Regions from separate parts of the Streptomyces sp. NPDC015139 genome, predicted to be linked through region 4. Evidence: riboswitches for the same ligand, from Rfam matches in the RefSeq annotation. Region 4 holds a riboswitch; each other region holds the start of a gene.
The links. Region 4 has a riboswitch for cyclic di-AMP ahead of ACF08B_RS37120 (transglycosylase SLT domain-containing protein). Riboswitches for the same ligand answer to the same signal wherever they lie in the genome.

Region 1 (7,470 bases), on a different contig from region 4:
GTCGATCGCCCGGCAGCACTGGCGGTACGGCGCGGGGGAGCTGCACCGCTCGCTGTCGAAGGAGGCGTTCCTGAAGGCGGTGCGCAGACTGCTGCCCGCCGCCGAGGCCGGTGACCTGGTGCGGGCGCCCGCCGGGGTGCGCGCGCAGGCGGTGCTGCGGGACGGGACGCTGGTGGACGACTTCCTGATCCGCGAGGGGACGCGGGCCGTGCACGTGCTCAACGCACCGTCCCCCGCGGCGACCGCCTCGCTCCCGATCGGCCGGGAGGTGGGACGGCGGGTGCTGGATCTGCTCGGTTCGCTGTGAGCGGGCGTGCCCGCGGGGCCCCGTAAAATCTGTCTCACTGTGTCTGACTTCCTCAACGCTCCCGAAGCCCCCTCGCCGGCCGCGCACACGCCCGGTGTGTCCGTGCGGCACACCCGGGCCAAGGGGGAACCGCGGTTCCCCGACGGGCCCAAGGCCGATCCGGCCGGGTCGCACTTCGAGCGGCGGATCCGCAGCTTCCAGCCGCGGCGCAGCCGGGTGACGGCCGGGCAGGCCGACGCGCTGCAGCGGCTGTGGCCCAAGTGGGGACTGGACATCGACGGGCAGGGGGTCGTCGACCCGGCCGAGCTGTTCGGGAACGCCAACCCCGTCGTGCTGGAGATCGGTTTCGGGATGGGCGAGGCCACCGCGCAGATGGCCGCCGCCGACCCGGACACCAACATCCTCGCCGTCGACGTGCACACCCCGGGGCAGGGCAACCTGCTCAACCTCGCCGACCACAACGGGCTGACCAACGTCCGGGTGGGCAACGGCGACGCCATCATCCTGCTGCGGGAGATGCTCCGGCCCGACTCGCTGGACGGGCTGCGCGTCTACTTCCCGGACCCCTGGCCCAAGAAGCGGCACCACAAGCGGCGGCTCATCCAGCCCGAGTTCCTGGCGCTCGCGGCGACCCGGCTCAGGCCCGGCGCGATCGTGCACTGCGCGACCGACTGGGAGCCGTACGCGGAACAGATGCTCGAGGTGCTCAGTGCGCACCCCGACTTCGAGAACACGCAGGCGGAGGGCGGTTACTCGCCACGTCCCGAGTTCCGGCCGCTGACCCGTTTCGAGGGACAGGGACTGGACAAGGGACATGTCGTGAACGATCTGCTCTTCCGGCGCGTACCGCACCAGGATCGATAGTCGCCGTCGACGACAGCTCGGGGCGGGGCCGACGGCCGGGGCGGCCGGTGCGGCCTCCGGTCCGGTAATCCGCTCCAGTCCGTCGTTCCGTGACCGTTAGGGTCGATGCCGTGGCCACCAGTCCTCCGTACCCCACTCCCCCCGCGGGCCCCGTTAACGGGGAGCTCCGCCACCCGCACTGGTGGCAGCGCGGATGGGTGCGGTACGGGGCGCTGATCACGCTGCTGGCGCTGTCCGGGCTGGTGATCCTCGCGCTCGTGCGGCGGCAGACCGGCACGGAGGGGTTCCTGGTGGGCCTCGGGCTGGCCGTGCTGCCGGTGCCCTGGCTGACGGCCGCCTTCCGGTGGCTGGACCGGGTGGAGCCGGGTCCCTGGCGGAACCTGGTCTTCGCCTTCGCCTGGGGGGCGTGCGCGGCGGCGCTGATAGCCATCGTCGCCAACAGCTTCGCGACCAAGTGGATAGCGACGTCCACCGCGGATCCGGCCGGCGCCGACACGCTCGGGGCCACGGTGATAGCGCCGATCGTGGAGGAGTCCGCCAAGGCCGCCGCCGTGCTGCTGGTCTTCCTCTTCCGCAGACGGGACTTCACCGGGCTGGTGGACGGCGTGGTGATAGCCGGGATCACCGCCACCGGGTTCGCGTTCACCGAGAACATCCTCTACCTGGGCACGGCCTTCGGGACGGACCAGCTGACCGGCGGCCGCGGTGTCGCGTCCGTCACCGCCGCCACCTTCTTCGTGCGCATCGTGATGTCCCCGTTCGCGCACCCCCTGTTCACCGTGTTCACCGGCATCGGCTTCGGCATCGCCGCGCTGTCCGGGGAGCGGCAGCACCTCAGGCGGGTGCTGCTGCCGGTGTGCGGGCTGCTGCTCGCGATGAGCATGCACGCGTTCTGGAACGGGTCCTCCACCTTCGGCCCGCTCGGGTTCTTCGCCGTCTACGGCGGCTTCATGGTGCCCGCCTTCGCCCTGCTGACCTGGCTCGTGATCTGGACGCGGCAGCGGGAGCTGCGGACCGTGCGGGAGGAGCTCCCGGCGTACGTGCTGGCCGGGTGGCTGGGACCGGCCGAGCCGTACGCGCTGGGGTCGATGCGGGCGCGGCGGATGGCCCGCGACTACGCCCGGCACCACTTCGGGGGTCGGCCCGCGGCACGGACGGTGGCCCGGTACGAGGCGTACGCGACCTCGCTCGCGTTCCTGCGGCACCGCGGACGGCAGGGGCGGGCCCGGGCCGACTTCGTCGTACGCGAGCGGGAGTTGCTGACCGAGCTGTGGCGGCGCCGGGAGATGGCACGGCCGGCCCTGGAATACGCGGCGCGGACGCTGGCGCCGGCGGCCCGCCCGCCGTACGGCGCCCCGGCACCCCACTGGTACGCCGGCCACCCGGCGGGCCCCTACTCGGCGTACAACCCGTACCGCACCTGAGCCCCCCCCCGGCCGGCAGCCCGGTCCAGCGGGGCCGGCCGGTCGGGGCGGTGTCAGGCCGACGCGTCCGTCAGTTTCTTCAGGTCGTCGTCCGTCAGGGTCAGGTCGGCGACGCCCAGGAGGGCCGGGAGCTGGTCGACCGTGCGGGCCGAGGCGATGGGGGCCGTGATCGTCGGCTGGGCGGCGAGCCAGGCCAGGGCGACCGTGGCGACCGGGGCCCCGTGGGCGGCGGCGATCTCGTCCAGGGCCGCCAGGACCCGCCCGCCGCGCTCGGACCGGGCGTACTTCGCGCCCGTGCCGGCGCGCGGGCTGTCGACGGTCGTACCCGGGCGGTACTTGCCGGTGAGGAAGCCCGCGGCGAGGGAGTAGTAGGGCACCGCGGCCAGGCCCTCGCGGGCGGCCAGGTCCTGCAGCGGGCCCTCGTAGGTGTCGCGGGAGACCAGGTTGTAGTGCGGCTGGAGGGCGACGTAGCGGGCCAGGCCCTCGCGGTCGGAGAAGTCCAGGGAGGCCCGCAGCCGCTCGGGGCTGATGTTGGACGCGGCGATGTGCCGGACCTTGCCCGCCCTCACCAGCTCGTCCAGCGCGCCGATGATCTCCTCGACCGGCACCTCGGGCTTGTCGAAGTGCGTGTAGTAGAGGTCGATGCGGTCGGTGCCGAGGCGGCGCAGGGAGGCGTCGGCGGCGGCCTTGATGGTCGCCGCGGACAGGCCCTGGTACTCGGGGTGCTGGCTGACCTTGGTGGCGATGACGACGTCGTCGCGGTTGCCGCGGGCCTTGACCCACTTGCCGATGATCGTCTCGGACTCGCCGCCGGCGTTGCCCTCCACCCAGGCGCTGTAGCTGTCGGCGGTGTCGACGAAGTTGCCGCCCGCGGCGGCGTAGGCGTCGAGCACGGCGAAGGAGGTCTGCTCGTCGGCGGTCCAGCCGAAGACGTTGCCGCCGAGGGAGAGGGGGAAGACCTCGAGGTCGGAGGAACCGAGTGTGCGCAGAGAAGTCATGCTCCAAGTCAACGCCGACGGCGAATGATCTCTTCCGCCGTCGGCGCCGAGTTCCCGCGAACGGGTGTCAGGGGGTGAGGCCCTTGCCCCGCAGCCAGGCCATGGGGTCGATCCCCGTGGCGTCGCCGCCCGGGTGGACCTCCAGGTGGAGGTGCGGGCCGGTGACGTTGCCGGTCGCGCCGACCCGGCCGATGAGCTCGCCGGTGGAGACCTTCTGGCCGACGGAGACGCTGATCGAGGACTGGTGGCAGAACCACAGCTCGGTGCCGTCGTCCAGGGTGAGGACCGTGCGGTAGCCGTAGGAGCCGGCCCAGCCCGCCTGCGTGATCGTGCCGCTGTGGATGGCCTTGATGAGGGTGCCCGTGGGGGCCGCGAAGTCGAGGCCGGTGTGGTAGCCGGAGGACCACATCGAGCCGGCCTGGCCGAACGTCGAGGTGATCGTGTACGAGGACGTCGGCAGCGTGTACTGCTTGGCCAGCTCGGCCAGCCGCTTCTCCTCCGCCGCCTTCTTGGCCTCGGCCTCCGCCCTGGCGGCCGCGGCCTCGGCCTTCTCCTTCGCGGCGGCGGCCTTCGCGGCGGCTTCCTTCTCCGCCTTCGCCGCCGCGTCGGCGGTCAGCTTCTCGGCGGTGGCGAGCCTGGCGGCGGTGGCCTTGCTCTCGGCCTGGCCCTTCTGCTGCTCGGCCTGGGCCATGATCCGGCTGCGCAGGGCCTCGCCCGCATCGGTGTCCTGCTCGCTGCCGGCGGAGGTCACCCCGACGTCGCTGAGTCCGGTGGCCTCGGAGGTCTTGGCGGAACCGTCGTCGAAGAGGGAACCGACGCTCGGCAGGTCCGGCAGGGAGATGGAGACCGGCGGCTTGCCGGTGTTGGCGCTGGCCATCCCGCCCGCGCCGACCGCCGCGATCACGCCGACGCCGAGGACGGTGGAGCTGCGGGCGAACCCGCCGCGCTGCTTGGCCACGCGGTGCCGCCCGCGGACCGGGGTGAGGGACTCCTCGGTGGGGTTCCACTCCTCCCAGGGGCCCTCCTCGGCACGGTAGGAGGCGTAACCGAAGGTCTCGCTCTCACGCTGAGCCGGTATGAACGGGGCTTCTGGGGCAGGCCGGTTGGACGCCACGCGGGCGCGCTCCTTTCCTTCCTCCGCCTACCGGGTTAGCTGACGGGTTCGGAGCAGGAAGGTCTCCTACGCGCGTATACCTGGCGTGGACTCGAGGAGTTCACATCAGTAGCCGCGTGATTCACCCCAGGGTGGTGGTTCCCCGGTTCCCTTACGGGATTCGGCGCGTGCGCACGGAGCCGTCGCGGGTGACGGCTGGGACGACCGCGCTGCGTTATCGAACGTTAATAGACCCGCGGGGCACTTTCCAAGCCGTACGGCTTGATCATTAACGTTTTCCGCCGCGGACTTAACCGCTGCCATCCCTGCAAACCGGGCGAGTTGGCCGCGATTCAGGAGTCACAGAAGTTTTGATGGTGACTCAGATGTCATGCGCTCGGCGCTCGACCGGTCACTGTCGGTGAAGTGCCGCGAGGTCCGCCCGTCACCGGGGCCCGAGGTGGTCGGCCGGGGCCGGGAAACACTCAGGGCCGGGATCCATGAACTGGATCCCGGCCCTGAGCCTTCAGTAGCGGGGACAGGATTTGAACCTGCGACCTCTGGGTTATGAGCCCAGCGAGCTACCGAGCTGCTCCACCCCGCGTCGTTGTGTCTTCAGCATACGTCATGCACGGGACCAGGAGCCAATCGGTTTCCCGGGGCCCCTTTCCGGCGCGCCGCGGGGCAGGGCCGGTCAGGCCGTCAGGTGGGAGTTCGGGGCCTTGGCGAGGGCCTCGAACTCGGGGAGCACGACGACCTCGGCTCCGCCGTCGCGCAGGACGCCCGTGCCGTCGGCCGCGGCCACGAAGGTGTCCGGCTCCCGCCAGGCGGTGACCACCCGGCGCGCCCCGGACCGCAGGATCAGTTCGGCACAGGGGGCGGGCCGGGAGGCGCGGCGGGCGCAGGGTTCCAGGCTGCTGTAGACGGTGGCGCCGGGCAGTCCCGGGTCGGCCGGGTCGACCTTGGCCAGGGCGGCCTCCTCCGCGTGGACCACGGGGTCGCCGCCCTCCCGGGAGTGGCCGCGGGCGAGCTCGGTGCCGTCGGCGCCGACCACGACCGCGCCGACGCTGAACGCGGTCTCCGAGGGCGGGCACTGGGCGGCGAGCTCACAGGCGGTGCGCAGCCAGCGGCGGTCGGCGGCGGTGGGGACCGGGCCGGTGCCGGGGGCGGTGGGCTCGTACCGCATGAGGACGACGTCCTCGATCCGGCGGGTCTCGACCAGGCGCAGCCGCCCGCCCTGGTACTCCCCGGGGCCGAACAGCCGCGGGGCCGCCGGGTCGCCGACCAGGAGCGGGGCGAGGACCAGCTGGAGTTCGTCGGCGAGACCCTGCGTCAGCAGCTGGGTGTGCACCCGGCCGCCGCCCTCGACCATGAGGCGTTCGACCCCGCGCACGTCGTGCAGGTGCTCCAGCAGGGCCCGCCAGTCGAGGTCGGCGCCGAGCGCGACGACGTCCGCGGTGTCCCCGAGGAGGCGGGAGGCCACCTCCGCGCCCTTGTCGGTCGTGCAGACCAGCTTCTCGCCGCCGGTGTGCCAGAAGTGGGCGTCGGGGTCGAGTTCGCCGGTGGCGGTGACGGTCACCTTCAGGGGGTACGCGGGCCGGCCGGACGCCACCCGGGCGGCGCGCCGATCGGCGGAGTTGACCAGCAGCCGCGGGTTGTCGGCGCGGATGGTGCCGGCGCCGATCAGGATGGCGTCGACGGAGGCCCGTACCGCGTCGACCCGGTCGAAGTCGGCCGGGCTGGAGAGCAGCAGCCGCTCGGGGCCGGTGTCGTCCAGGTAGCCGTCGAGGGAGACGGCGGCGGACAGCAGCACGTACGGCAGGGGCATCGGCGCACTCCCTCACGGTGACCCGGCGCACCTCACCGGATCTTGGTTCAACTTTGAAACAAACTTACACTGGCAGCATGACGACCCGCTGGCTCACCCCCGAGGAGCAGCGCGCCTGGCGCGCCTACATGGCCGCCTCCCGCCTCCTGGAGGACGCGATCGACCGTCAGCTCCAGCAGGAGGGCGGCATGCCCCACCTGTTCTACTCGGTGCTGGCCAACCTCTCCGAGGCGCCCGAGCGGCGGCTGCGCATGACCGACCTCGCCGAGACGCTGAAGATCACCCGCAGCAGGCTGACGTACGTGGTGACCCGGCTGGAGCGGGACGGACTGGTGCGCCGGGAGGACTGCCGCTGGGACAAGCGCAGCAGTCTCGCGGTGCTGACCGACGCGGGGACGGCCGTGCTGGAGCGTACGGCACCCGGGCACGTCGACACGGTGCGCGCCACCCTCTTCGACCGGCTCACGCCGGAGCAGGTGGGGCAGCTGGAGGAGATCTGCACGGGGATCGCGCGCGGGCTCCAGGGGGCGGACGACGAGCGGCCGACCACCGAGGACGTGCCGTGGCGGCGACGGTCCTCGTCCTGCTCGGGGCCCCAGCCGGAACCGCCGGCGGGACGCTCCCGCGAACATCGTTGATTTAACTTTGAAACATGCGATAGGGTCCCGGCCGAGCGTCTGCTTCAAATCTGAAGCAGACGGGACGAATCGGAGGCTCGCATGCCCGACACCCCCGCCGCCACCCCGCGCGCCCGCGTCCGGGTGCCGCTGCGCTTCCCCGACGGCTACAGCACCGACGCGGAGCTCGTCACCTTCCACGGGCTCGCCGACGGCCAGGAGCACGTCGCCGTCGTCCTCGGCGACCCCGGCCCGGTCCCGCTGGTGCGCCTGCACTCCGAGTGCCTGACCGGCGACGTCTTCGGTTCGTCCCGCTGCGACTGCGGCCCCCAGCTGCGC
Region 2 (7,470 bases), on a different contig from region 4:
GCACCGAGGAACGCCGCGGCACCGAGTGGCGCTTCGTGTCGTACGGGACCGCCGGCGACGGGGAGGAACTGCGGCTCCTCTTCGACGACGACGGTGTGGCGATCACCCTGCACCACCGGATGCGCGGTGACGTGGTCGAGCGCTGGGTGACCGTGGCCAACGGTGGCCGGGCGCGCGTGGAGCTGCTGCGCGCCGACGCCGCCACCTGGACCCTGCCCGACCGCGAGGGCTGGCGGCTGTCCCAGCTGCACGGCCGCTGGGCCGCCGAGTCCCGGCTCACCACCGCTCCGCTCACCTACGGCGAGAAGATCATCGGCAGTCGCCGCGGGCACACCGGCCACCAGCACCTGCCCTGGGTGGCGCTCGACACCGACGCCACCGAGGAGCACGGCGAGGTCTACGGATGCGCGCTCGGGTGGTCCGGCTCCTGGCGGATCTCCGTGGCCCAACTCCCGGACGGGCGCGTCCAGATCACCGGCGGCGCAGGATACGACGACTCGGGCCTGCTGCTCCTGGAGCCGGGTGGTGCGTACACCACCCCGGTCTTCGCCGGTCTGTGGAGCGCCGGCGGGTTCGGCGCCGCGAGCCGCACCTGGCACGCCTACCAGCGCGCGTACGTCGTCCCGGACGCGGAGCGGGACCGGCCCGTGCTCTTCAATTCCTGGGAGGCGACCCACTTCGACATCTCCGAGGAGCAGCAGACCGCCCTCGCCCGCCGCGCCGCCGAGATCGGCTGCGAACTCTTCGTGGTGGACGACGGCTGGTTCGGTGCCCGCACCGGCGACCGCGCCGGGCTGGGCGACTGGAGCCCCAACCCCGGCCGCTTCCCGCACGGTCTCAAACCGCTCGCCGACCAGGTGCACGGCCTCGGCATGCGGTTCGGCATCTGGGTCGAGCCCGAGATGGTCAACCAGGACAGCGACCTTTACCGGGCCCACCCCGACTGGGTGCAGTACCAGCGGGGCCGCCGGCGGACGGAGCTGCGCAACCAGCTCGTCCTCAACCTGGCCCGCGAGGACGTCCGGGACCACCTCTGGCAGCAGCTGGACGCGCTGCTCACCAGCACCCCGATCGACTACGTGAAGTGGGACTTCAACCGCTGCTTCACCGACGCCGGCTGGCCCGGCGAGCCGTACCCGCAGCGCCTGTGGATCGATCACGTCCACGCGCTGTACGCCCTGCTGGACCGGCTGCGCGCGGCGCACCCGGGGGTCGCCTTCGAGTCCTGTTCGGGCGGCGGCGGCCGGATCGACCTCGGGGTGATGAGCCGTACCGACCAGGTGTGGACCTCCGACAACACCGACCCGCTGGACCGGCTCGCCATCCAGCACGGCTTCAGCCAGATCCACCCCGCGCGTGTGATGGCCGCCTGGGTCACCGACAGCCCGAACACCCAGCTCAACGGCCGGGTCAGCTCGCTGCGGTTCCGTTTCGTCAGCGCCATGGCGGGCGTGCTGGGCGTCGGCGGAGACCTCACGGCGTGGAGCGCGGAGGAGCTGGCCGAGGCCCGGGGCTGGGTGGAGCTCTACAAGGAGATCCGCCCGGTCGTCCAGCGGGGCGAGCTGTACCGGCTGCGGCCCCCGGCGGACGGGCTGAGTGCCGTCCAGTACGTCCTCGGGGACGAGACGGTGGTCCTCGCCTGGCTTCGGTCGCAGAGCTACGGCGAGCCGGTTCCGGCGGTGCGGCTGCGCGGACTCGACCCGACAGCGTCCTACGAATGCCGCGAATCGGGCGAAGTGCACCGAGGTGCCGTACTGCTGCACCACGGCCTGCGGACGGGGCTGAAGGGTGACCTGGATGCGGCGATTGTCCGTCTACGTCGCATCTGAACCTTTAACCCGTCTTGGTACCTCAAGTCCAACTCGCCAGCAAATAAACGGACGTGGTGGGACTCCGTGTGAGGGGCGTCACATTCGTGACCGTACGTCGCGCGACATGTTCACGTAATTCCGGTGCCGCAAAGGGAAATCGAACTGGCCCGGAAGACGGGAATGCACGGAGGGTCACCGGGCATTCCCGCCTTCGATCTTGCGCATCCGGAAGGGCCGGAACGGGGCGCTTGTTTCCACCCGTCCTGCTCGCTTACGTTCGCCACCAATCCGGACGGAACGCCGAATCCTGCCGCCGCCCGGAGTTCCCGCACATATGACCCGTGTTCGGCAGGAGCGGGGGACCCACCAGGCACGACCGCCTGTCCCGGTTCTCGCGACAGGCCAGGGGTGAAGCCGCGCACCGCACGGCCGGGCGACTCCAGCCCGAACCCGGCAGCTGACCTCGCAGGCGTCGGAGAGGAATGCGCCATGCCCGCGAAGGGTAAGCACCGACGTCCCAAGACCCCGCGTTTTTCCCGCTCCATCGCCGTCGCCGGAACGGGTGGCGCCGCTCTGGCCCTCCCGCTCCTCGGGGCCACCGGAGCGCACGCCGCCCCCGCGGCGCAGCCCGTCTCCGGAAAGGCCGCGCAGTCCCTTCCCGCCGCGGTGCAGAGGTCCGCCGCCGAGGCGGACGCGACGGCGCACATCTACACCGTCAAGGCCGGCGACTGCCTCGCGACGATCGCCGACCGGCAGCACGTCGGCGGTGGCTGGCACCGCCTCTACGACGACAACCGCCGGGTCGTCGGCGACAACCCCGCGCTGATCCACCCGGGCCTGAAGCTGACGCTCGGCGAGCAGGCAGCCCGGACCCGTACCGAGCCCGCCGCCCCGCAGCACTCCTCGGCCGCTCCGAAGCCCTCGGCCCCCGCGAAGACCCCGGCCCCCACGAAGGCCTCCGTCGCCCCGCGGCAGGCCTCGGCGGCCAAGCCGGCGGAGTCCGCCCCCACGACGACCGCCGCCACCGGCTTCACCCTCCCCGTGGCCGGCGCCACCATCGGCACCGCCTACCACACGGCCGGCAGCATGTGGTCCAGCGGCTACCACACCGGCGTCGACTTCGTCGTACCGACCGGCACCCCCCTCAAGGCCGTCGGCGCGGGCACGGTCGTCTCGGCGGGCTGGGGCGGCGCCTACGGCAACCAGGTCGTCATCAAGCTCCTCGACGGCCACTACGCCCAGTACGGCCACCTCTCCCAGCTCTCCGTCTCGGCCGGCCAGGCCGTGACGGCGGGACAGCAGATCGGCCTGTCCGGCGCCACCGGCAACGTGACCGGCCCGCACCTGCACTTCGAGATCCGCACGACGCCGGACTACGGCTCCGACATCGACCCGGTCGCCTACCTCCGCGAGCACGGCGTCCCCGTCGGCTGACACGGTCCGCACCACGACCACCTGCCGGACAGGCCACCGAAGGCCGGACCCCCGATCCCCGGGTCCGGCCTTCGGTATTCCCGGTTGGCGAATTCTTTAGGAGTGTCCCATCTCACCGTTCGTCAACCCCGGCCTACGGTCGCGTAGGTCACATCCGAAGGTGAATCATGGTCCGATGTGGCAGACGATTCGAAGAGTGACAACAGATCAGTGATCGGGTCGTACGTGGCGGTGGGGGACAGCTTCACCGAGGGCGTGGGCGATCCCGGTCCCGACGGGGCGTTCGTGGGCTGGGCGGACCGGTTCGCGGTACTGCTCGCCGACCGGCGTCCCGAGGGCGACTTCCAGTACACCAACCTGGCCGTGCGCGGGAAGCTGCTGGACCAGATCGTGGCGGACCAGCTTCCCCAGGCCGCCCAACTGGCCCCGGACCTCGTGTCCTTCTGCGCCGGCGGCAACGACATCATCCGCCCCGGCACCGACCCGGACGAGGTGGCCGAGCGATTCGAGCGCGCCCTGGCCCCGCTGGCCGAGGCCGCGGGCACGGTGATGGTGACGACCGGGTTCGACACCCGTGGCGTCCCGCTGCTCAAGCATCTGCGCGGCAAGATCGCCACGTACAACGGGCATGTGCGCGCCATCGCCGACCGGTACGGCTGCCCCGTGCTCGACCTGTGGTCCCTCAAGTCCGTACAGGACCGCAGGGCCTGGGACAGCGACCGGCTCCACCTCTCGCCCGAGGGGCACACGCGCGTGGCCCTGCGCGCCGGTCAGGCCCTCGGTCTCGAGGTGCCGGCCGACCCGGAGCAGCCGTGGCCGCCGCTGCCGCCCCGGGGCACCCTGGAGGTCCGCCGGGACGACGTCCACTGGGCCCGCGAGTACCTCGTGCCGTGGATCGGCCGCCGGCTGCGGGGCGAGTCCTCCGGCGACCACGTGACGGCGAAGGGACCGCTGTCGCCGGACGACATCAAGCTCCGGATCGCCTCCGTGGCCTGACCCGGAGCCACCGGTACGGGTGACCGGTGCCGGTGAGCGGTTCTTCGTGCCCCGACCCGTGCGGCCCACGGCGAGGGGCACGACCACGCCCCCGCAGGTACGGCGCGGCGCGTCAGCGCCCCGCCAACGCCTCCCGGTCCAGGCCCAGTTCGCGGGCCAGGGCCTCGTCGACCCACTCCTGCGCCCGGGACCGCGGCACCGAGCCCGGGTACGAGGTGAGCTGGACGGCCAGCCCGTCCATCAGCGCGGTCAGCCGCAGAGCCGTACCGACCGGATCGGCGCACACGAACTCGTCCGCCGCCACGCCCTCGGCGATGACCTCGACGAGCGCGGCCTTCCACTCCCTGTCCAGGTCCCGGGTGACGTCCCGCAGCGCCGGCTCGCGCAGCGCCACGGCCCAGCCCTCGATCCACAGCCGCCAGCCCTTGGCCTGACCGGTCGGCGCGTACCAGCGCACCGCGGCCCGCAGCCGGCGCAGCGCGGAGGTGCGCCGTCCCAGCAGTTTGCGCAGGTGCGCGAGGTCGTCCTGCGCCGCGTACGTGAACGCGGCGGCGACCAGCTTCTCCTTGGTCGAGAAGTGGTACAGCACCAGCGCGTTGCTCACCCCGAGCGCCGCGGCCACGTCGGCGATCCGGACCGCCGCCACGCCCCGCGCCTCGATCTGCTCGATGGCGGCCCGCAGCAGTTCCTCCCGCCGCTCGGCCACGCTCAACCGCACTCTCGCCACGCGGTCACCCTACCGGGCGAGCCGCTCCGAGCCCGCCCGGTAGGCGGTCGCGCTCCAGGTGAGCCCGCTCGCCGGTGCTGTTCCGGCCATCGGGCGCGCACGCGCGCGGGCAGACACTCACCGGGAGAGGGGCTGGTCCGTGGGGCGGCTCGTGAGGACCACGAGCCGCTGCGTCGCCCGGGTCATGGCGACATAGCGGTCCACCGCCCCCTCGATCCCCTCTCCGAACGCCTCCGGGTCGACGAGGACGACCAGGTCGAACTCCAGCCCCTTCGACAGCTCCGGGGTCAGCGAGCGGACGCGGGGCGTCGCCCGGAACGAGGGAGCGCCGATGACGCAGGCGATCCCGTCGTCGTGCGCGGCGAGCCAGCCGTCGAGGACCGACTCCAGCTCCGAGACGGTCCCGTGCACGACGGGGACACCGCTGCTGCGGACGGAGGCCGGCACGTTGGCGTCCGGGAGCACGGCCCGGATGACCGGCTCCGCCTCCGCCATGACCTCCTCGGGCGTCCGGTAGTTGATGCTCAGGGAGGCCACGTCGACCCGGTCCAGCCCGACCCGCGCCAGCCGTTCCCGCCACGACTCCGTGAACCCGTGCCTGGCCTGGGCGCGGTCCCCGACGATGGTGAAACTCCGTGACGGGCACCGCGACAGCAGCATCTGCCACTCCGCGTCGGTCAGTTCCTGCGCCTCGTCCACGACGATGTGCGCGAACGGGCCGGCGAGCAGGTCCCGGTCGGCCGTGGGCAGTTCGGACTCGTCGACCAGGCTGACCGCGGCGTCCTGACCGCGCAGCATCCGCACCAGACCCTCGCCGTCGTCACCGTCGGCGCCGGAGGCGGACGCGGCGTCGATCAGGTTGTCGACGACCTGCGCCATCCGCTCGCGCTGCGCGTCCAGGACGGCCCTGTGCCGCTGCCCGCGCCGGGCCGCGTCCGGGTCGCCGAGCCGCTGCCGCGCGGCGTCGAGCAGCGGGAGGTCGGACACGGTCCACGCCTGTGCCTCCGCACGCCGCAACGTGCGTACGTCGTCCGGGCCGAGCCAGGGGGCGCACAGCCGCAGGTAGGCGGGCACCGACCACAAGTCCCCGACGACGTCGGCCGCTTCGAGCAGCGGCCACGCGCCGTGCAGGGCGCCGACCAGTTCCTCGTCGTGCAGCAGTGCCCTGCGGAACAGGTCGGGCGGTACGTCACCGTCCAGCCTGTCCAGGAGGATCGTGACCAGCTCGTCCCAGATCAGGTCGCGCGCCTCGTTGTGCGGTGTGCCGGGGCCCGGTGCGCGGAACGCCTCGGCCCAGTCGTCGGCGGTCAGCCGGACGTCCGACCACGGGGTGGTGACCGTCAGGCCCGCCGTGGGCGGCTCCTCGTGGAACGCGACGGCCTTCTCGATCGCCCGCACCAGGTCCGCGGACGACTTCAGACGGGCCACCTCGGGGTCGGCCTCCTCCTGCGCCGCCGCGCCTTCGGGCAGCAGGTCCCGCAGGGTGCACGTCCGCACGCCCTCCTCGCCGAGGCTGGGCAGCACGTCGGCGACATAGGCCAGGTAGGGCTGGTGCGGTCCGACGAACAGCAGGCCGCCGCGCCGGTGACCGAGGCGCGGGTCGGAGTGCAGCAGGTAGGCGGAGCGGTGCAGGGCGACGACCGTCTTCCCGGTGCCCGGACCGCCGTCGACCACGAGGGCGCCCCGGGAGCCCGCCCGGACGACGGCGTTCTGGTCGGCCTGGATGGTGGCGAGCACGTCCCGCATCCGGGCCGACCGGCTGCCGCCGAGACTGGCGATGAAGGCCGACTGGTCGTCCAGCGCCGCGTGTCCTTCCAGCCCGTCGGCGGTGAACACCTCGTCCCAGTAGTCACTGATCCGGCCGCCCGTCCAGCGGTACCGGCGACGGCTCGCCAGGCCCATCGGATCGGCATGGGTCGCCGCGAAGAACGGCTCGGCGGCGGGGGCGCGCCAGTCCAGCAGCAACCGGCGCCCCGTGCTGTCGGTCAGACCGAGGCGCCCGATGTACACCGGCTCGCCGTCGTCCGCACCGACCATGTGCCCGAGGCACAGGTCCAGGCCGAAGCGGCGCAGGGTGCGCAGACGACCGGTCAGCCGGTGCACCTCCGCGTCCCGGTCCATCGCCTGCCGACCTGTGCCGCCCGGCGCCCTGAGTTCGGCGTCGAGACGCTCGGACAGTTCGGCGATCGTCTGCCGCAGGCTCTCCGCGATCGCCGCGAAGTGCCGCTCGTCGCGCGCGACGAGCGCCGGGTCGGCCTTGGGGGAGAGGCGCTCGGGTAGATCGAACGCGCTGGTCGTCGGGAAGCTCCTGTCACCGGCTCGATCCGGGGTCGCGCCCGTGGGGTCTGCCGACATCGGTGCACGCACTTCGTGAATCTCCCATTTCCGCAGGTGATCGGCGTCGGCCTGCGATTCTGCGGGACGACCGGGGCCTTGCCGCAAGCCCCCCGGTGCGCTATAGGTTGAGAGTGGCGAGAGGTGGGACGCCCGCGGCGCCCCCTT
Region 3 (7,470 bases), on a different contig from region 4:
GACCTCCTCGGCGCCGATCCGTTCCATGATCGACAGCAGCACGAGGGCCCCGGCTCCGATGACGTCGACCCGGCCGGGGTGCATCGACGGGATCGCGGCGCGCTCGGCGTGCGTGGAACGCAGCAGCCGTCCGGTGATCTCGCGTACGCGGTCGTGGGAGATGCGGGAGTGGTGGATGCGCGCGGAGTCGTACTCCGGCAGGTCCTGGGCGATCGCGGACACGGTGGTGACCGAGCCCGCGAGGCCCACCAGGGTGTGCGCCTCGCGCAGCGGAACCGTCCGCTCGGCGAGGTCGAGAGCGGCCTCGATGTCGGCCCGCATGGCGGCGATCCGCTCCTCGGTGGGCGGGTCGCTCACCTTGCCGTCGCGCACCAGGTGACGTTCCGTCATCCGCACGCAGCCGACGTCCACGGAGCGCGCGGCCGCGACGTGGTCCCCGCCGACGACGAACTCGGTGGAGCCGCCGCCGATGTCCACGACGAGGAAGGGCCTGGTGAGGTCGTCACGCCCCGTCAGTTCCCTGGTGGCGCCGGTGAAGGAGAACTCGGCCTCCTGGTCCCCGGTGATGACCTCCGGCTCCACACCGAGGATGTCCACGACACCGCGGACGAACTCGTCCCGGTTCTCCGCGTCGCGGGAGGCCGAGGTGGCGACGAAGCGGAGCTTCTCGGCGCCGTGCTCCTTGATGATCTCCGCGTACTCGCGGCAGACGGCGAAGGTCCGCTCCAGCGCCTCGGGGGCGAGCCGGCCGGTGCGGTCGACTCCCTGGCCGAGCCGGACGATCGTCATGCGCCGGTCCAGGTCGACGAGTTCGCCGGTGGCCGGGTCCGCGTCGGCGACCAGCAGACGGATGGAGTTCGTACCGCAGTCGATGGCGGCGACCCGGGTCACTTGCCGTCCTCCTCGACGGGCCTGGCGGCGAAGAAGCCGTCCTCAGTGGCGTCCACCTGCCACTCCTCACCGCACGGGGGCCCGGACGGCGTCACGCACGGCCCCTTGCTCCACCACTCCGGCAGCATGGCGATCGCCTCGTCGCCGAGCGGGTTCACGCCCGGCCCCGCGGCCAGCGAGTGCGCCACGAGTACGTGCAGGCACTTCACCCGGTCCGGCATGCCGCCCGCGCTGGGGAAGCCGGCCAGGACCTCGATCTCGTCGCGGCGCCGGATGTAGTCCTCGTGCGCGGCCCGGTAGGCGGCGGCCAGCTCGGGGTCGGTGCCCAGCCGCTCGGTCATCTCCTTCATGACGCCGTTCGCCTCCAGCGTGCCGATCGCCGAGGCGGCGCGCGGGCACGTCAGGTAGTACGTCGTCGGGAAGGGCGTGCCGTCGGGCAGGCGCGGCGCCGTCTCCACGACGTCCGGCTGGCCGCAGGGGCAGCGGTGCGCGATGGCCCGCAGGCCCCGCGGCGGGCGGCCGAGCTGCTGCTTGAAGGCCTCGACGTCCGCGTCGGTGGGCTCGGTGTGCGGAGTGGGCGGCGGAGGCGTTTCCATGACTGCTTTCAGGGTGGCTTTCTGTCGGTGACCGGCCGGGGCCGGCTACTGGTCGGAGGCGTCGGACTTGTCGACGCCGTCCCAGACGTTCGCGTACCAGGGCCGGTGCGCGGCCCGGAGATCGGTGCGGGACTGCTTGGCGGATCCCGGGTCCACCACCACGTACCCGGTCTCGCCGGGCTTCACGTAGTGCAGCCGGTGCCGGATCTGCTGCTCGGCGTAGGCGTCGTCCTGCCAGCGCGCCTTGAGGTCCCGCAGCTGCTCGACGCGCCGGCGGGCCTGTTCCTGGCGGTGCTGCAGGTCGGCGATCTCCGCGCGCTGGGAGACGTACTGCCGCATCGGGTAGGCGAGGGCGACGATCATCGAGCACAGCACCAGCGCGAGCAGGGCCGCGCGGCCGGTGAGCCGCGAGCGGCGCGCCTGGCGCTTGGTCTGGGAGCGGTAGACGCGGGCCGCCGTCTGCTCGCCGAGCAGCCGCAGCCTGGTCGCGGTGGAGAAACGGTCCCGGTCCTTCACGGCCATCTGGTCCTCCGCCTCCCCTTTCACGTGCGTACGTCCCCGGACACGGTACGGGACCGGGGACGGGGACGTACGTACGACTGGCTAAGACTTAGCCCGGTGGAGGTCAGCCCTTGGAGACCTCGTGGTGGCCGCGGAAGCGCGGGAAGGCGCTGCGGCCGGCGTACACCGCGGCGTCGTCGAGGATCTCCTCGATGCGCAGCAGCTGGTTGTACTTGGCGACGCGCTCGGAGCGGGCCGGGGCGCCGGTCTTGATCTGGCCGCAGTTGGTGGCGACGGCGAGGTCGGCGATGGTGACGTCCTCGGTCTCGCCGGAGCGGTGGGACATCATGCACTTGAAGCCGTTGCGCTGGGCCAGCTCGACGGCGTCCAGGGTCTCGGTGAGCGAGCCGATCTGGTTCACCTTGACCAGCAGGGCGTTGGCCGCGCCGTCCTCGATGCCGCGGGCGAGGCGCTCGGGGTTGGTGACGAACAGGTCGTCGCCGACCAGCTGGACCTTGTCGCCGAGACGGTCGGTGATGACCTTCCAGCCGGACCAGTCGTCCTCGAACAGCGGGTCCTCGATGGAGACGAGGGGGTAGGCCGCGACGAGCTCCTCGTAGTACTCCGTCATCTCGGCGGCGGAGCGCTCCTTGCCCTCGAAGAGGTACTTGCCGTCCTTGTAGAACTCGGAGGCGGCCACGTCGAGCGCGAGGGCGATCTGCTCGCCGGCGACGTAACCGGCTTCCTTGATCGCTTCGAGGATGAGGTCCAGGGCGGCGCGGTTGGAGTCCAGGTTCGGGGCGAAGCCGCCCTCGTCGCCGAGGCCGGTGGACAGGCCCTTGCTCTTCAGGACCTTCTTCAGCGTGTGGTAGACCTCGGTGCCCCAGCGCAGCGCCTCGGAGAAGGACTCCGCGCCGATCGGGGCGATCATGAACTCCTGGATGTCCACGTTGGAGTCGGCGTGCGAGCCGCCGTTCAGGATGTTCATCATCGGCACCGGCAGCAGGTGCGCGTTCGGGCCGCCCAGGTAGCGGAAGAGGGGGAGGTCCGAGGCCTCGGAGGCGGCGTGCGCGACGGCCAGGGAGACGCCGAGGATGGCGTTGGCGCCGAGCGAGCCCTTGTTGTCGGTGGCGTCCAGGTCGAACATGGCCTGGTCGATCAGGCGCTGCTCGGTGGCGTCGTAGCCGACCAGCTCCGGGCCGATCTGCTCGATGACGGCGAGGACGGCCTTCTCGACACCCTTGCCCTGGTAGCGGTTCGGGTCACCGTCGCGCAGCTCGATGGCCTCGAAGGCACCCGTGGAGGCGCCGGACGGGACGGCGGCACGACCCGTGCTGCCGTCGTCGAGGCCGACCTCGACCTCGACCGTGGGGTTGCCTCGGGAGTCCAGGATTTCCCGGGCTACGACGACGTCGATGGACGGCACGAGCATCTCCTTCTTGGATGTGACGCTGGAAGTGCGGGGCTGGGTGCCTCACGGCTCCGGGCCTTGCGCCTAGAGCCTATCCGTCCACGGGCCGTCGGCCACCGACCGACCGCCCCGTGGACAGGGCGGGACACGCAGACGGTACCCATTGTTCACCGTCGGAACAAAGGGGGGAGCGATGAAGAACAGGGAAAGGGCCGGAAGCGGACCGGGAGACGAAAAACCCCGCCCCGGCGCGTACGGGGGAAAGACGCGCCGGGGCGGGGAGCCCGTGGGGACGGGGGTGACCCTCACGGGGTCTTCGGGGTGGGCACCTCCAGGGTGCGCACCGGGGATGTGAGGGCGCTGTGGTCCGGCCGGGAGCCGGGTGTCACTTCAGGTGCAGCTGCTGACCGGGGAAGATCATGTCGGCGTCCTCGACGATGTCCTTGTTCAGCTCGAAGAGCTTCTTCCAGCCGCCCTGGACGTGGTGCTTCGTGGCGATGGTGCTGAGGGTGTCGCCCTTGACGACCTTGTACTCGCCGTCGCCCTTCTTGACCTTCTTGCCGGTCGGGGTGGTGACGGTCTTGCTCGCGGCCGGACGCTCGGCGGACCGGGAGGCGGCCTGCGTGTCGGTGGAGCGGGTGGTGGTGGTCGTCTTCGACGAGGAGCCGGTCGTCGAGGTGGAGCCGGTCGAGCCGTTGTAGGGGGTGCTCGACAGACCCGTGCCGCAGACCGGCCAGGCGCCCTTGCCCTGGGCGGCGAGGACCTTCTCGGCGACGGCTATCTGCTGCGCCTTGCCGGCCTGGTTGGCCTGCGGGGCGTAGGCGGTGCCGCCGTACGCGGCCCAGGTGGAGGCGGAGAACTGCAGACCGCCGTAGTAGCCGTTTCCGGTGTTGATGGACCAGTTGCCGCCGGACTCGCACTGGGCGACCGCGTCCCACTGGGAGGCGGTGGCGGCGGAGGCGTTGCCGGCCGCCATCAGCGGAGCGGCGACGGCGGCACCGGTGACACCGGCGAGCGCGACGGCGCGGACGGCCTTGGACGGACGACGGTGCTTGCCCTTGCTGGAGAACAGCATGGATCGATCCCCTCACCGACGCCTGCGAGGTGAGCTGTCGGGTTCGGGCCGGTTGAGTTGCCCGGCCGCACTCCCGCTTGCGCGGAGTGCGGCTTCACCCCAAGCCGGTGCCGGCTCAACTGCCGGCAACGGCACTTACCTTGGGTCCCCCGCTCCTGCCTACGGCGCATGACGCGACGACTGTTCCCGGGCAACCGCTGGCAGGATTCGGCGTTGCGACTGCCGGGGCTCGTGGTGACGAGCGGCCTTGACCGTAGACACGCGATCCGCGGAATTTCAAAGACGATCAGGGCTTCTGAGACTCATCCCACACTTTCACCAAACCGGACATTAGCGCCGCAAGTGGGGCGCCAACTCCCGCTATCCGGCGTCCGTTTCGGTACCGATTTCCAGGGTCTGACCGGCAGTGATGCGGTTCGGGTCGGACCCGATCTCCTTCTTGTTGTCGGCATAGAGGGCGCGCCACCCGCCCTCGACCGCAAGGGACTCGGCGATGGAGGCGAGCGAGTCGCCCTGACGCACGGTGTAGTCGTCCTCCCCACGGGAGGCGTGACGGCCGGTCGAGGTGGAGTCCTGACCGTTTGTCACGTTTTCGTCCGCGCTCTCGCCGCGGTGACGTCCGCCACTGCTGAGCGCGCCGGTGTCGACCAGGCTCCAGGATCCGGCGTTCTGCTGGGAATTGTCCGAGTTGCCGGCATCCGGAACGGCCGTGGGCGAGCCGCCGCCCTCCTGCGAGCTTCCGGCGTCACCGGTGTCAGGGGAGGTGGACTTGTCCGACTTGGGGGCGTTGGTACCGGTCGAGTCGCCCTCGGTGCCGTGCCCCTTGCCGCCCTTGTCCGGGTGGGAGGTGGACTTCCCGTGCGCGTCACCGGAGGAGTCCGAGTCGGCCTTGGAGCCGGAGGAGCCGGTGGAGTCGGAGGCGGAGGAGTCGTCGGACTTCGACGAATCCGGCAGACCGGACGACGGGGAGGTGTCACCCGATCCGGACGAGTCGCCCGAATCCTGCGCGTTCCCGGACTCGTCGACGCCCGTGTCCACGTCCAGGGAGCCGGAGTTCTGGGTCAGCCCGGAGAGCAGGGCGCAGGTGGCCCACGGGGTGGTGCCCCGGTCGGCCAGGATCTTCTCGGCGACGGAGATCTGCTGCGAGCGGCTGGCCTCGTCGGCGCTGTAGGCGTACTGCCCGCCGCCGTACTTGTCCCAGTCCTCCTGCGATATCTGGAGTCCGCCGTAGTAGCCGTTGCCGGTGTCGGCGCTCCATGAACCGCCGCTCTCGCACTCGGCCACCTTGTCCCACGTGGTGCCGTCGGCCGCGTTGGCGCTCGCCGCGCCGAGCAGCGGGATGGCGATGGCGGAGCCGGTCACTCCGGCCGCGACGAGGAGAGCTGGAGCCTGACGGGGGCGACGATGGCGGCCGTTCCCGGAGAGCATGCGGAAGCCTTTCGTGCGACAGCAGGACCGACGCGGCGGATGGTGCTCGTCGCCACGCTGAGGGAGGAACGTATCGGCAGACGATCACTTGTCACAAGTTCATGCCGCGCAGATCACGTGAAGATCACAGAGTTGAACGCCTGTCGTGTTGACGGTTCTACGAACTCCGGGCCGGTCCCTCGCCGGTTCCCCCGGTGGCCGGGGTGGCCGGAGCGAACTCCACGGGCAGGGTGCGCAGGCCGCGCATGATGAGTCCGCCGCGCCAGCGCAGTTCGGCCGGGTCGGCGGCGAGCCGGAGGTCGGGCAGGCGGGTGAGGAGAGTGGCGAGCGCGGTCTGGCCCTCCAGGCGGGCGAGCGGCGCGCCGAGGCAGTAATGGATGCCGTGGCCGTAGCCGAGGTGCTGGTTGTCGCGGCGGGCGAGGTCCAGCACGTCCGGGTCGGCGAACCGCGCGGGGTCCCGGTCGGCCGCCGCCAGCACGACCAGCACCGGGTCGCCCGGCGCGATGTCCTGCCCGCCGACGGTGAGCGGCTCGGTGGCGAACCGCCAGGTGGCCAGCTCCACCGGCCCGTCGAAGCGCAGCAGTTCCTCCACCCCGGTCTCCAGGAGGTCCCGCTCCCCCCTCGCCAGGGACTCCTGCAGCCGCCGGCGCTGTTCGGGGTGGGTGAGCAGGGCGTAGGTGCCGTTGCCGATGAGGTTGACCGTGGTCTCGAAGCCGGCGAACAGGAGGATGAAGGCCATGGCGGCGGCCTCGTTCTCGGTGAGGTGCTCCCCGTGGTCGGAGGCGCGGATGAGGCCCGAGATGAGGTCCTCGCCGGGGTCCGGCTCGGCGGGCAGGGCCGCCCGCTTCTTGTGGATCAGCTCGGCCAGGTAGCCGCGCATCTTCTTCACCGACCGCGCGACCCCGCCCCGCGGTCCGCCGCCGTGCCGGATCATCATCCCGGCCCAGTCCCGGAAGTCGTCCTGGTCCTCGCGCGGGACGCCGAGGAGGTCGCAGATGGCGTAGATGGGCAGCGGGAAGGCGAACTCGTGGATGAGGTCGGCGGAGCCACGCTCGGCGAACCGGTCGATGAGATGGTCGGTGAGCTCCTGCACGCGGTGCGCGAACTCGGCGACCCGGCGCGGGGTGAACGCCTTGCTGACGAGCCGGCGCAGCCGGGTGTGGTCGGGCGGGTCGATGTTCAGCAGGTGCGTCATCAGCTCGGCCTTGCGCTCACCGGGGATGCCGGTCTTCCCCTTGGCGTGCGCGGGCTCGTCGTGATGCGCCGGGTTCTTGCTCAGCCGCTGGTCGGCCAGGGCCTGCTTGGCGTCGGCGTAGCGGGTGACCAGCCAGGCCTCGACACCGCTGGGCAAGCGGGTGCGGTGCACCGGCGCGTGCTCGCGCAGCCAGGCGTAGGCGGGATACGGGTCGGTGGCGAACTCCCAGGTGAAGAGCTCGGGCGCGGAAGCGGGGGCGGTCGAGGGGCGGGGCTGGTCGGTCACCCCTCGACGGTATCCGGACGGGCCCGCCGTCCCGCCCGCGGTGTCGTGCCCCGCGCCGCCGGGTTCCGTACCCTCGGGCCGCCCCGGC
Region 4 (7,470 bases):
TGGAGGGTCACCGACGACAGGGGGTGGAACAGCGGCTCGATCGTCGACCGGTGCGCGGACGACGTCACCCACTCCGTCAGGGCGCGCCGCACGTCGGACCAGGCCGCGCGCCCGGCGGCGAGCAGCGCGTCGAGGGTGGGCTGCGCCAGCAGCGGGTGGTGCGGCGAGCCGAGCGCGACGGCCGCGGCGCCCGCGTCGAGCACGTGGTCCCCGAGCCGGACGCCGACCCTGCGTTCCGTGCTGCCGGAGGGCGAGAACACGCCGTAGGGAAGGTTGTGCGGGCCGAAGGGGTCGCCCTCGGGGACGTCGAAGGGGGGCATGGGGGTACTGCCTCACTCTCATCCGAGCCATGCATGGCGATGCGTTCCATGTGGTCGCGCCACACGTTACGGCTGAGATGCGTGTCTTGGGCAGTGCCTCTCGCAGCTCTTGGGCTGTGCCGCCCGCAGCTCTCGGGCTTCGCCACCAGCAACTCCGGCGTTGCACCTCCCGCAGCCCTCGGGGGGTGCAGCCTTCAGCACTCCGGACGGCGCGCGGCGAGTCGGCGGCACAGACGCCGCTGATCGGTCGAATCGTTGCTCGCACCATGAGCGCTCAGCAATTACCCGTACCTCTACCGTTACCTGCCCGAGCCCGCCCGCCACCACCACCTGGTCCGCCGGGTGCCCGGCCCGCTCGGCGCGGCTGCGCGAGCGCTTCGACAGCGGGGTGCGGGTCCAGGAGATCGAGCGGCTGGTGGGTGCCGAGGCCCCCCGACGGCAACCCGGTCCTGACCGTCCGCACCCTCGGCGGCCGTACCGAGCGGCTCACCGCAGACCATGTCGCTGCCACCGGCTACCGCGTCGACATCGCGGCGACAGTCTTCCTCGGCCACGGGCCGCGCAGCCGGCTCGCGGTGAGCCGCGGCACGTCGAGGCTCGGCCCCGGCTGTGTCTCCTCGGTGCCATGCCAGTACTTCACGGGGCCGTCCGGCGGCGCCCTCGCACGGGCCGGTGATGCGCTTCGTGTGCGGTACGGAGTTCGCCTCCCCCGTCTGGCGAAGCACCTGGCCGCGCGGCACGGCTGAGGTGCGGCTGGGCCATCGAGGGTCCGGGGTACGCCACTTGGGGCCGAACAGCACGTAAGTACGTGGAGAGAGCGGTGAGTCGGCGGGGCGCGGTGTCCGTATTCTCTGATCATGGCACCCACCCCGGCATATGCACTGATCGCCACCGACCTGGACGGGACGTTGCTGCGCGGCGACGACACCGTCTCCGACCGGTCGCTCGCCGCGCTCGCGCGGGTGGCGCGAGCGGGTGCCCGGCATCTGGTGGTGACGGGCCGGCCGGCTCCGCGGGTACGGCCGCTGCTGGCGAACCTCGGCTGCACGGGGCTCGCGGTGTGCGGACAGGGTGCTCAGGTCTACGACGCCGCGGCGGACCGCCTGCTGTGGTCGGTCCGGCTGGACCGGGAGCTGGCGGAGACCGCGCTCGGCAAGATCGAGGCGGAGGTGGGCCAGGTGTTCGCGGCCGTCGACCAGGACGGCGTGGACGGGCTCACCCTCATCGAGCCCGGCTATCTGATGCCGCACCCCACGCTGCCCGCGCTCCGGGTGGGCCGGCGCGACGATTTGTGGTGCGAGCCCATCAGCAAGGTCCTGCTGCGCCACGCCACCCTGTGCGACGACGAGTTGGCGGCTGTCGCGCGCGCGGCGGTGGGTTCGCTGGCGACCGTCACCATGTCCGGGCCGGGCACCGTGGAGCTCCAGCCGCGCGGGGTGACCAAGGCGACCGGGCTCGCGCTGGCCGCCGAGCGGCTCGGAGTGGGTCCGGAACGCGCGCTGGCCTTCGGGGACATGCCCAATGACATCCCGATGTTCGACTGGGCCGCGCGGGGTGTGGCCATGGCCAACGCGCACCCCGAACTCAAGGCGGTGGCCGACGAGGTCACCGAGTCGAACGAGGACGACGGCGTGGCCGTCGTCCTCGAAGGACTCTTCCCGGCCGGGTGACCGGCCGTTCGGCACTGCTCCGTTCGCCCGGAGGCCGGTGCGCGCCGGTCCGTCAGGTGCCGGTGCGCTCCGGTCCGCCGGGCGTCGGGTGCGGGATGCCGGGCGGGTTCCGGTCCGCCGCCGGTGCGCGCCGGGCACGTCCGCCGGAACGTGCCCGGTGCGTCCGCCGGTACGGGCCGGACCCGTCCGTCAGTACGCGCCGAAGACGTTGTCGATCGAGCCGTACCGCGCGGCCGCGTAGTTGCAGGCGGCGGTGATGTTCGCGACCGGGTCGTAGGGGTCGAAGGAGGTGCCGACCACGTGGTAGGTGGCGAAGGTCGGGTCGATGACCTGGAGCAGACCCTTGGACGGGGTGCCCTTGACGGCGTTCGAGTCCCAGAGGTTGATGGCGTTGGGGTTGCCGGAGGACTCCCGCATGATGTTGCGGTGGATGCCGTTGTACGTGCCCGGGATCTTCTTCTCGGCCATGATCGCGAGGGATTCGCGGATCCAGCCGTCGAGGTTGTTCGGGTACCCGGCGGGGGTGGTGGAGGCCGTCGGGGCGGTGGTGGGGGCCGCGGAGGCGCTCGCGGCGCCGACGAGCGGCAGGGCGACGATGGCGGCGCCGGTGCCGAGGGCGGCGATGGTGCGGACGAGGCGGTTGTTCCGGGTGCGGCGGGGCTGAGCGGCAGCAGGCATGGGGAAGTTCCTCTCCGTCGCCTGCGAGGTGAGCTGTCGGGTTCGGGCGGGGAGGTGCCCGGCCGTGCCCTGGGGAGGCACGGCTTCACCCCTAGCCGTTCCGGTGCGACGTGTGCCGACCGGTACGGCGATGACTTACCTGGGTCCCCCGCTCCTGCCGTACGAAATGAGTTCGTCGATGGGTTACGCGGGCGGCGGCAGGATTAGGCGTCCGCCCGACGGCCCGGAACGTATGCGAGAGCACATGTCGGGAACAAGTACCCGATTCGCACAACACCCTATTTGACCTTGGTCTGTGGCTTTTGAGACGCTTGATCCTTTGCGGTTGCCAACTCTCAACTCGCCAGTAGGGCATGGGGAGAAGGGGGTACCGGTGGGTGTGGGTGATTCTCCCGCCCGAGTGAGCCAACTCACGAAATAGCAAAATAATGCAAATCAGACATGAGGGATTCAGGTGATTTGCGGCCGAGGTGGCATTGCGGCGGAACCCGCGACGAGGCGCCGGTCGTTGTGGTGGTGGCCGCGGCGCGCGAAGAGGTGAAGTGCGGCGACGAGAGAAGGGGGTGTCCGGGTGGGTGTCGGGTGCTGTTGCGCGCCCGATGTGCCCGTTGTATCCGTTGCGCCCGAGTGGGTCGCCGCTCCCGGTGTGCTCCCGAGGTGTCCACGGGGTGGCGTCGGCATTACTCCGCTCACGCCGTGATTCGCGACAAAGTGTGCGGATTCCTGTTAAGTCGATAAATGTCCATTCTTACCAAACGATCACAATCATACCGGTCATGATCCGATACCGCCCAGGCTGGACCGGTGGGCGCTATCGGTGATCGAAAGAGGACCGGATACGCTGACTTGAGTGATGGCAGCGACCTATCGACAAACCGTGTAAGCGCCAGCAGACACCAGCAGACAGGAGACCCCTCGTGACCGTCGTCGGGCCGTTCGGGCTGAGCGTGCGGGACCAGGCTCTGGAAGCCGATGTCCAGGCAGGATTGACGGCTGTCGAGGAAGGCTTGCTCGAGGCCACCAAGAGCGAGGTCCCGTTCATCACGGAGGCCGCGCAGCACCTCGTACGGGCCGGTGGGAAGCGGTTCCGTCCGCTGCTCGTGATGCTCGCGTCCCAGTTCGGCGACCGCTACGCGCCGGGCATCGTGCCCTCGGCCGTGGTCGTGGAGCTGACCCACCTCGCCACGCTGTACCACGACGACGTGATGGACGAGGCGGCCGTGCGCCGCGGTGTGGACAGCGCCAACACCCGCTGGGGCAACTCCGTCGCGGTCCTGACCGGCGACTTCCTGTTCGCCCGGGCCTCCCAGATCCTCGCCGACCTCGGTCCCGAGGCGGTCCGGGTGCAGGCCCTCGCGTTCGAGCGGCTGGTCACGGGCCAGATCCTGGAGACCGCCGGTCCCACGGACGGCCGCGACCCGGTCGATCACTACCTGGACGTACTCGGCGGCAAGACGGGCTCGCTGGTCGCGGTCTCCTGCCGGTTCGGCGCGATGATGTCCGGCGCCGACGAGACGGTCGTCGACGTGCTCACCCAGTACGGCGAGCGGCTCGGGGTCGCCTTCCAGCTCGCGGACGACGTCCTGGACATCGCCTCCGACTCCCACGAGTCCGGCAAGACCCCGGGCACCGACCTGCGCGAGGGCATCGCCACGCTGCCCGTGCTCCGGCTTCGCGAGCGGGCCGCCCGGCTCGGGCTGGCCGAGGACATCGCGCTGTGCGAGCTGCTGGACTCCGACCTCAGCGACGACGCCCGGCACGCCGAGGCGCTGGCGGCGCTGCGCGCCCACCCCGCGCTGGAGCAGGCCCGCCAGGACACGATCCGCTACGCGAAGGAGGCCCGGGCGGCGCTGGCGCCGCTGCGGGAGTGCGACGCCAAGGCGGCGCTGATCGAGCTGTGCGACGCGGTGGTGCACCGCGCCGGCTAGTCCGGCCGCCCACGGAACGGCGCCCACGGAACGGCGCCCGCGGAACGGCGCCCCGGACGGTCTCTCCCCTGGGGGAGCGGTGCCGACCCCTACGGGTAGGGGGAGACGCCGCCCCCGCGTGTCATACCGCAGGCGTACACCGAGTTGCTGCCGCAGTCTGACGCTTCCTCACGGCCGATTTGGTCAGATGGACACCACGGAAATCACCACTCCTCACCGATTCGGGTGAGAATGGCGGCTCAGGTGGACCAGCGTGAGGACAGCCGCCGCCGACGACGGAGGTAACGCACACATGGCACCGTACGAATCCGACGACGCAGCGGGCGCGGCGCGGGACGAGGACGCGCGTTCCGGCCGGCGCAAGGCCGCCCGGTACGCCGTACCGGTCGCGGTGGTGGGGGTGGCGGCGGCCACGATCGGGCTGGTCCCGGCACTCGCCGACTCCGGTGACCCCGACCTGCCCAGGATCAGCGCACAGCAGCTCATCGAGAAGATCGCCAAGTCGGACACCCAGCAGCTGTCCGGCACCGTGAAGATCAACACCGATCTGGGCCTGCCGGACCTCGGCGGCCTGGAGAACAGCCTCGCCTCGGGGGCGGCCCCGGGCTCCGGCGACGGCTCCTCCGCCGACCCGCAGTCCAAGCTCACCGAGCTGGTCAGCGGCAGCCACACCCTGCGTGTGGCGGCAGACGGCCCGGACCGGCAGAAGCTCTCCCTGCTGGAGCGGGGCGCCGAGTACAGCCTCATCCACGACGGCAAGGACGTCTGGGGCTACGACAGCAAGAGCAACGAGGTCTACCACTCCACCGCGGCCGACTCCGGCGAGGACCACCGGGCGAAGCCGCCCGCCACGCCCGAGGACTTCGCCGGCGAGGCGCTGAAGTCGGTGGACGACACCACGTCCGTCACCGTCGACGGCACCATGCGGGTCGCCGGCCGCGACGCCTACAAGCTGCTGATCAAGCCCAAGCAGTCCGGCAGCACGGTCGGCGCCATCAGCATCGCGGTGGACGCGAAGACGGGTACGCCGCTGAAGTTCACGCTGACGCCGAGGAGCGGCGGGGCCGCCGTTCTCGACGCGGGCTTCACCCAGGTCTCCTTCGCCGAGCCGGCGGCCTCGACCTTCGACTTCACCCCGCCCAGGGGTGCGAAGGTCACCGAGGACGAGGACGGCCCCAAGGGGCGGGAGCACGCCCACAAGGGCGGCGACGACTTCGGCAAGGGCGGGGAGGACTTCGGCAAGGGCGGGGAGGACTTCGGCAAGGGCGGGGAGGACTTCGGCAAGGGCCTGGACGGAGCCACCGTCATCGGCAAGGGCTGGACGTCCGTCGCCACCTTCGACACCGGCGCCGGCGGCGGCCTGCCCACCGGCTCCCAGGGCGGTGACCTGGGCGGCTTCCTGGGCTCGCTCGGCGAGCAGGTCTCCGGCAAGTTCGGCAAGGGCACGGTGTTCTCCACCCGCCTGGTCAACGCCCTGATCACCGACGACGGCAAGGTCTACGCCGGCGCCGTGACCAAGGAGGCCCTGGTGAAGGCGGCGGACACGGGGAAGTAATCCTTCCCGGGCACGAGGATTCGAGGGGGGAGCCGATGGACGCACCGTCCGCCACGCAGCGGGAGGGGCACGACCCGGAGGACGCGCGGGAGCACGACCCGGCGCAGGCGCCCGAGGGCGTCATAGCCACGCGCGGACTCACCAAGCGCTACCGCGGCGGACAGCTCGCCGTGGACGGTCTCGACCTGACCGTCCCGGCGGGCAGCGTCTTCGGCTTCCTCGGCCCGAACGGCTCCGGCAAGACCACCACCATCCGCATGCTGATGGGCCTGATCGAGCCGACCTCGGGCACGGCCCGGGTGTTGGGCCGCCCCATGCCGCGGGCGGCTCGTGCGGTCCTGCCGCAGGTCGGCGCGCTCATCGAGGGCCCCGCCCTGTACGGCTTCCTGTCCGGCCGGGACAACCTCCTGCGCTACGACGCCGCCGACCCGACCGCCGACCCGCGCACCCGGCGCGTCCGCGTCGCCGCCGCCCTGGACCGGGTGGGCCTCGCGGCCGCCGCGGGCAAGAAGGCGAAGGCGTACTCGCTCGGCATGAAGCAGCGCCTCGGCCTGGCCGCGGCGTTGCTCCAGCCGCGCAGACTGCTCGTCCTGGACGAACCGACCAACGGCCTCGACCCGCAGGGCATGCGGGAGATCCGCACCCTGATCCGGGAACTGGCCGCCGACGGCACGACCGTCTTCCTCTCCTCGCACCTCCTGGACGAGATCGAGCAGGTCTGCACGCACGCGGCGGTGATGACGCGGGGCCGGCTCGTCACCCAGGGCGCGGTCGCCGACCTGGGGGCCGGGGCGCGCGGCCGGCTGGTGGTGCTCACCCCGGACGCGGCCGATGCCGCCCGGGTGCTCAAGGAGCAGGGTGTCGGGGACGTCACCGCGGACGGTGACCGGGTCACCGGCGAGCCGCCCGCACGGGACCTCGCCGAGGTGACCGCGGCCCTGGTCGGCGCGGGCGTGCGCGTCCGGGGCCTCACGCTCGAACGGGCCTCGCTGGAGGACGCGTTCGTGGCACTGACGGGGGAGGGTTTCGATGTCGCGGGCTGAGACGGTCCCGGGCCCGGCCGGCGGGGGCGGCACGCCGGTTCCCGCGCCGCCCGGGGAGGCGGCCGTCCGGCGGCCGCGTCTCCTGTGGACCTTCGGGCTGCTGCGCAGCGAGATCGTCACCACGGTCCGCCGCTGGCGCACGCTCGCCCTGCTGGGTGTGCTGGCGGCGGTGCCGGTGCTGGTGGGGATCGCGGTGAGGATCGAGACCAGGGGCGGCTCGTCGGCGGGCGGGGGCGGCGGCGGTCCGGCGTTCATCTCGCAGATCACCAACAACGG

Region 1: it holds a riboswitch for cyclic di-AMP, as region 4 does, so the genes downstream of both, ACF08B_RS08675 (M23 family metallopeptidase) here and ACF08B_RS37120 (transglycosylase SLT domain-containing protein) in region 4, are expected to answer to the same signal.
Region 2: it holds a riboswitch for cyclic di-AMP, as region 4 does, so the genes downstream of both, ACF08B_RS01270 (peptidoglycan DD-metalloendopeptidase family protein) here and ACF08B_RS37120 (transglycosylase SLT domain-containing protein) in region 4, are expected to answer to the same signal.
Region 3: it holds a riboswitch for cyclic di-AMP, as region 4 does, so the genes downstream of both, ACF08B_RS04515 (transglycosylase family protein) here and ACF08B_RS37120 (transglycosylase SLT domain-containing protein) in region 4, are expected to answer to the same signal.

Annotation. Positions count from the first base shown of each region.
Region 1 covers NZ_JBIBUW010000002.1:899,352-906,821, reverse strand. Annotated here, with positions in the region: gene lhgO (L-2-hydroxyglutarate oxidase) at 1-307, shown strand, start outside; gene trmB (tRNA (guanosine(46)-N7)-methyltransferase TrmB) at 347-1,171, shown strand; gene ACF08B_RS08685 (PrsW family intramembrane metalloprotease) at 1,282-2,595, shown strand; gene ACF08B_RS08680 (aldo/keto reductase) at 2,649-3,593, opposite strand; gene ACF08B_RS08675 (M23 family metallopeptidase) at 3,661-4,707, opposite strand; cyclic di-AMP (ydaO/yuaA leader) riboswitch at 4,715-4,883, opposite strand; tRNA gene ACF08B_RS08670 (tRNA-Met) at 5,217-5,290, opposite strand; gene ACF08B_RS08665 (dihydrofolate reductase family protein) at 5,381-6,514, opposite strand; gene ACF08B_RS08660 (MarR family winged helix-turn-helix transcriptional regulator) at 6,592-7,152, shown strand; gene ribA (GTP cyclohydrolase II) at 7,234-7,470, shown strand, end outside.
Region 2 covers NZ_JBIBUW010000001.1:280,312-287,781, forward strand. Annotated here, with positions in the region: gene ACF08B_RS01265 (alpha-galactosidase) at 1-1,829, shown strand, start outside; cyclic di-AMP (ydaO/yuaA leader) riboswitch at 2,100-2,296, shown strand; gene ACF08B_RS01270 (peptidoglycan DD-metalloendopeptidase family protein) at 2,301-3,245, shown strand; gene ACF08B_RS01275 (SGNH/GDSL hydrolase family protein) at 3,456-4,241, shown strand; gene ACF08B_RS01280 (TetR/AcrR family transcriptional regulator) at 4,354-4,968, opposite strand; gene helR (RNA polymerase recycling motor ATPase HelR) at 5,086-7,323, opposite strand.
Region 3 covers NZ_JBIBUW010000002.1:2,072-9,541, forward strand. Annotated here, with positions in the region: gene ACF08B_RS04495 (exopolyphosphatase) at 1-891, opposite strand, end outside; gene ACF08B_RS04500 (DUF501 domain-containing protein) at 888-1,487, opposite strand; gene ACF08B_RS04505 (septum formation initiator family protein) at 1,533-2,009, opposite strand; gene eno (phosphopyruvate hydratase) at 2,113-3,420, opposite strand; gene ACF08B_RS04515 (transglycosylase family protein) at 3,785-4,474, opposite strand; cyclic di-AMP (ydaO/yuaA leader) riboswitch at 4,479-4,651, opposite strand; gene ACF08B_RS04520 (transglycosylase family protein) at 4,835-5,902, opposite strand; gene ACF08B_RS04525 (cytochrome P450) at 6,060-7,382, opposite strand.
Region 4 covers NZ_JBIBUW010000023.1:97,116-104,585, forward strand. Annotated here, with positions in the region: gene fahA (fumarylacetoacetase) at 1-320, opposite strand, end outside; partial or broken gene ACF08B_RS37110 (NAD(P)/FAD-dependent oxidoreductase) at 591-1,066, shown strand; gene ACF08B_RS37115 (HAD family hydrolase) at 1,178-1,990, shown strand; gene ACF08B_RS37120 (transglycosylase SLT domain-containing protein) at 2,180-2,668, opposite strand; cyclic di-AMP (ydaO/yuaA leader) riboswitch at 2,674-2,856, opposite strand; gene ACF08B_RS37125 (polyprenyl synthetase family protein) at 3,586-4,596, shown strand; gene ACF08B_RS37130 (outer membrane lipoprotein carrier protein LolA) at 4,889-6,151, shown strand; gene ACF08B_RS37135 (ABC transporter ATP-binding protein) at 6,187-7,194, shown strand; gene ACF08B_RS37140 (ABC transporter permease) at 7,181-7,470, shown strand, end outside.